DNA from 2 places in the Nicoliella sp. ESL1113 genome. Region 2 is predicted to be linked to the other one. Evidence: a T-box and tRNA genes for the amino acid it is inferred to sense, from the RefSeq annotation. Region 2 holds a T-box; the other holds one or more tRNA genes.

Region 1 (2,385 bases), 590 kb from region 2:
TTTAGCAGCTCACCTACCAAACATTCCAAATGATGATGACCCAATCAGTTTAACTGAAGAAGGTTCAAAGGAACTGCGGAAGGTTGGGACTCCTCGTGAATTCACTGATTTTAAGCCTAAGAACCACTGGGAAATCGGTGAAGACCTTGGCATCTTAAACTTCGAAAGAAGTGCTAAGGTAGCAGGAAGTCGTTTCGTATACTACGTTGGTGCTGGTTCATTACTCGAACGGGCCATCTACAACTTCTTCTTGGATCAAAATACGAATGCTGGTTATGAAGAAATTATTCCACCATACATGGTTAATTCAGAATCAATGTATGGGACCGGCCAATTCCCTAAGTTCTTGGAAAAGAAGGCTGGGTTTGAAATTGCTGATAGTGATCTAACAATGATTCCAACCGCAGAAGTACCATTAGTGAACTACTATCGTGGCGAAGTTATCCCAGAAGACAAGTTACCAGTTAAGTTCACCGCTTTAAGTCCTGCCTTCCGTTCTGAAGCAGGGAGTGCTGGTCGTGATACCAGAGGTTTGATCAGATTACACCAATTTAACAAAGTTGAAATGGTTCAATTTACAAAGCCAGAGGAATCATGGGCAGCCTTGGATAAAATTACTCACCAAGCTGAAAGTTTGCTTAAGTTATTGAAGATTCCATATCACGTTATTACTTTAACCACTAGTGACATGAGTTTCACTGCTGCGATGACTCACGATATCGAAGTTTGGATGCCAGCCCAAAATTGTTATCGGGAAATCTCAAGTTGTTCTAATACAACTGATTTCCAAGCACGACGGGCTAAGATTCAATATCGTGATGAAAGTGGGAAACTACAATTTGTTCATACTTTAAATGGTTCTGGATTAGCAGTTGGTCGGACGGTTGCTGCAATTTTGGAAAACTTCCAAAATGAAGATGGAACTGTAAATATTCCAGAAGTTCTTCAACCATATATGCACGGAATGAAAAAAATTGAAAAGCAAGACTTATTCTAAATTGCGATAATATCAATGATTATTAAATAGGAATCGGATTTTTAATCCCGATTCTTATTTTTTTTGAAAAAGGGGGTAGCTTTTTGGGTGGATTTATTATATACTAGTTTTTGTTGATTTTTAGTAATTGCTTTTCAGCTGAAAGGCGAAAATAAAAAATTAAAAAACTGTTGACATTAAGTTAACTAAGTAGTATGATTAAATAGTTGCTTAAGTTAATAAGCATTGAGACCTCGGAGGATTAGCTCAGTTGGGAGAGCATCTGCCTTACAAGCAGGAGGTCACAGGTTCGAGCCCTGTATCCTCCATTTTTTTATTTTCACGAGCCGTTAGCTCAGCCGGTAGAGCATCTGACTTTTAATCAGAGGGTCGGGAGTTCGAACCTCCCACGGCTCATTTTCATATTAATATGCGGGCGTGGCGGAACTGGCAGACGCGCTAGATTTAGGTTCTAGTGTCCTTTGGACATGGGGGTTCGAGTCCCTTCGCCCGCACTTACCAATTTGCCGACTTAGCTCAGTTGGTTAGAGCGCATCACTAGTAATGATGAGGTCGGGCGTTCGAATCGTCTAGTCGGCATTTTTGTGCGGAAGTAGTTCAGTGGTAGAACATCACCTTGCCATGGTGGGGGTCGCGGGTTCGAATCCCGTCTTCCGCTTTTTATTTTATAAAAATAAATAGCCTGCCGGGGTGGCGGAATTGGCAGACGCACAGGACTTAAAATCCTGCGGTTAGTGATAACCGTACCGGTTCGATCCCGGTCCTCGGCATTTTAATTTTAATAATATTTTGCACCCATAGCGCAACTGGATAGAGTGTCTGACTACGAATCAGAAGGTTGTAGGTTCGACTCCTACTGGGTGCATTTTTTATTTCTTCTATTATATATAGTAGTAAGAAGTAAGTTTCGGGAAGTAGCTCAGCTTGGTAGAGCACTTGGTTTGGGACCAAGGGGTCGCAGGTTCGAATCCTGTCTTCCCGATCAAGTTCTAATTACAGTTAAATAAAACGGGAAACATCGGGAAATAGCTCAGCTTGGTAGAGCGCTGCGTTCGGGACGCAGAGGTCGCAAGTTCGAATCTTGTTTTCCCGATTTTTTTGTCCTAAAATTTAATAAACAAAATACTTTTATTTCGCTAATGAATTTCTTATAATATTAGTCAAGATTAGTCAGAGATGAGATGAAGATATGCAATCAAAAAATGTTTCAGATATTATTGAAAGATATTTAAAGCAGATTTTAGCTGATTCTAGTCATGTTGAAATTCGACGTTCAGAGGTTGCTAATCTTTTTCATGTTGTCCCTTCACAGATTAACTATGTTATTAAGACTCGATTCACAATTCAAAACGGCTACGTTGTTGAAAGTAAACGTGGTGGTGGAGGAT
Region 2 (2,385 bases):
ACGCTTGAAGTCTGGGGAATCAGTGTCTGGCCAACCCATGGTTGAAAATGGCCACAAAGCAGATGAGAACCATGTATCCAAGACATCCTTGTCTTGTTCCCAGTTTTCGATATCCTTAGGTGCTTCTTCACCAACGTAGGTTTCACCAGTCTGCTTGTTGTACCAAGCAGGAATCCGATGCCCCCACCATAGTTGACGGGAAATAACCCAGTCATGGATGTTGTCCATCCATTGTTCGAAGGTGTGTTCGAATCTTTCTGGCACGAAGTTAACCCGATCATCTGTTTCTTGGTTCTTCAAGGCTTGTTCAGCAAGTGGTTTCATCTTAACGAACCATTGGGTCGAAAGGCGGGATTCAACTTGGACCCCGGTTCTTTCGGAATGCCCAACAGCGTGGACGATTGGGTCGACCTTTAACATGTAGCCGCCAGCTTCCAAGTCGTCAGTCATCGCCTTACGAGCTTCAAAACGGTCCATGCCCTTGTACTTACCGGCGTTTTCGTTCATCGTAGCGTCTTCGTTCATCGTGTTGATCCGCTTCAAGTCGTGACGGTTACCAACGTTAAAGTCATTTGGGTCGTGGGCTGGGGTGATCTTAACCATCCCAGTCCCAAATTCCTTATCTACGTATTCATCGGCAATGATTGGAATTTCACGATCAACTAATGGCACTCGAATGTGCTTGCCAACGATGTCCTTGTAACGTTCATCGGTTGGGTTAACAGCAACCGCCACATCCCCAAACATCGTTTCTGGACGGGTGGTTGCGATTTCGATATAGTCCTTACCGTTGAAATCAGTTCCATCGGTGAATGGATACTTAACGTGGTAAAAGGCACCCTTGTCATCCTTATGGATAACTTCGATATCGGACAATGCGGTCCGCGCCTTTGGATCCCAGTTAATGATGTATTCACCACGGTAGATGAGACCCTTCTTGTAGAGGGTCACGAACACCTTGCGCACGGCAGCTGATAGACCATCATCTAACGTGAAGCGTTCCCGACTATAATCAAGGGAGAGGCCTAACTTACCCCATTGTTTCTTAATGGTTGCGGCATAGTCATCCTTCCATTCCCACACCTTTTCGATGAACTTTTCGCGTCCTAAGTCATATCTGGTGATGCCTTCGCTATTGAGCTTAGCTTCAACCTTCGCTTGGGTCGCAATTCCAGCATGGTCCATCCCTGGCAACCAGAGTGTATCATAGCCTAACATCCGCTTTTGGCGAATTAAAATATCTTGTAAAGTCGTATCCCAAGCATGGCCTAAATGCAGTTTTCCAGTAACATTAGGCGGCGGAATTACGATTGAATATGGTTTTGCTTTTTGATCACCACTAGGTTTGAAGACATCTTCATCAAGCCATTCTTGGTACTGGCCATCTTCAACTGCATTATGGTCATACTTTGGTGGCATTTTAATATCCTTAGTCATAAAAAACACCTCATTTAATTTTAAATTTTGCAAACAAAAAAGCACTTCGTCGAATAGGACGAAGTGCTTCGCGGTACCACCTAAATTAAACCGATCAAATCGATTTCTCTCATGTGACAGCTTAACGGGGTCAACCGAATTTACCTACTAGGCTTCAGTAAATCAACTCCCAAGGTACCTTCATTTAAAATGATGAAAACCCTCGCAACGATGCAGGTCTCTTTCTGGACACCAATTTAAATTACTCTCTTGTTCGCAGTATTTTACTTCTTGGTAACTATCATAATCAATCAGCGTCTAATCGTCAACTAATTTTATAATAATTCTGAAAATACATCTTGATTTTGGTTTAAGAATTCTTCGCCTGGTTTGATATCAGTGACCTTAATCCCAGCAATGGCCTTCTTGGTCAAAGCATCCACGTCAATGTAAGTTTCATAATGACGGGTCTTTTCAAGGTCTGGCTTGGTTTTAGGCGAAGGCGGCGTGAAGATGGTACAACAATCTTCAAATGGCATGATTGAAAGATCGTAAGTGCCAATCTTTTCAGCGATCCGGATAATTTCAGTCTTATCCATCGATACCAGTGGCCGTAATACGGGCAGGTTCGTAACATCGTTAATGGCCATCATGCTTTCTAAGGTCTGCGAAGCTACTTGCCCTAATGATTCACCAGTAAAGACCCCTTTGCAATGCCGATTGCGGGTGATTTCAGAAGCAATCCTAAGCATCATCCGCCGTTGAATCGTCATCAAATAACCTTCTGGGACCTTTTCCTTCACCGTTTCTTGAACTTCCGTGAATGGCACCTCGATAAATTGGATATTACCACCGAACTTCGCCACTTGAGACGTTAACTCCTTGGCCTTTGCTAAGGCTTGGGGGCTAGTATATGGTGGACTGAAGAAATGGATCATATCGACCTTAACCCCCCGCTTCATAGCAAGG

Evidence for each region. The T-box of region 2 lies ahead of ACSYTJ_RS04890 (valine--tRNA ligase). A T-box ahead of a tRNA ligase gene usually reads a tRNA of that ligase, here a tRNA-Val.
Region 1: it has a tRNA-Val gene. The T-box ahead of ACSYTJ_RS04890 (valine--tRNA ligase) is inferred to sense a tRNA for this amino acid. The anticodon was not compared.

Annotation. Positions count from the first base shown of each region.
Region 1 is NZ_CP196387.1:545,836-548,220, forward strand. It holds gene serS (serine--tRNA ligase) at 1-997, shown strand, start outside; tRNA gene ACSYTJ_RS02095 (tRNA-Val) at 1,233-1,305, shown strand; tRNA gene ACSYTJ_RS02100 (tRNA-Lys) at 1,321-1,393, shown strand; tRNA gene ACSYTJ_RS02105 (tRNA-Leu) at 1,409-1,491, shown strand; tRNA gene ACSYTJ_RS02110 (tRNA-Thr) at 1,503-1,576, shown strand; tRNA gene ACSYTJ_RS02115 (tRNA-Gly) at 1,584-1,655, shown strand; tRNA gene ACSYTJ_RS02120 (tRNA-Leu) at 1,682-1,767, shown strand; tRNA gene ACSYTJ_RS02125 (tRNA-Arg) at 1,789-1,862, shown strand; tRNA gene ACSYTJ_RS02130 (tRNA-Pro) at 1,906-1,979, shown strand; tRNA gene ACSYTJ_RS02135 (tRNA-Pro) at 2,017-2,090, shown strand; gene ACSYTJ_RS02140 (CtsR family transcriptional regulator) at 2,187-2,385, shown strand, end outside.
Region 2 is NZ_CP196387.1:1,132,272-1,134,656, forward strand. It holds gene ACSYTJ_RS04890 (valine--tRNA ligase) at 1-1,437, opposite strand, end outside; T-box leader at 1,489-1,703, opposite strand; gene thiI (tRNA uracil 4-sulfurtransferase ThiI) at 1,752-2,385, opposite strand, start outside.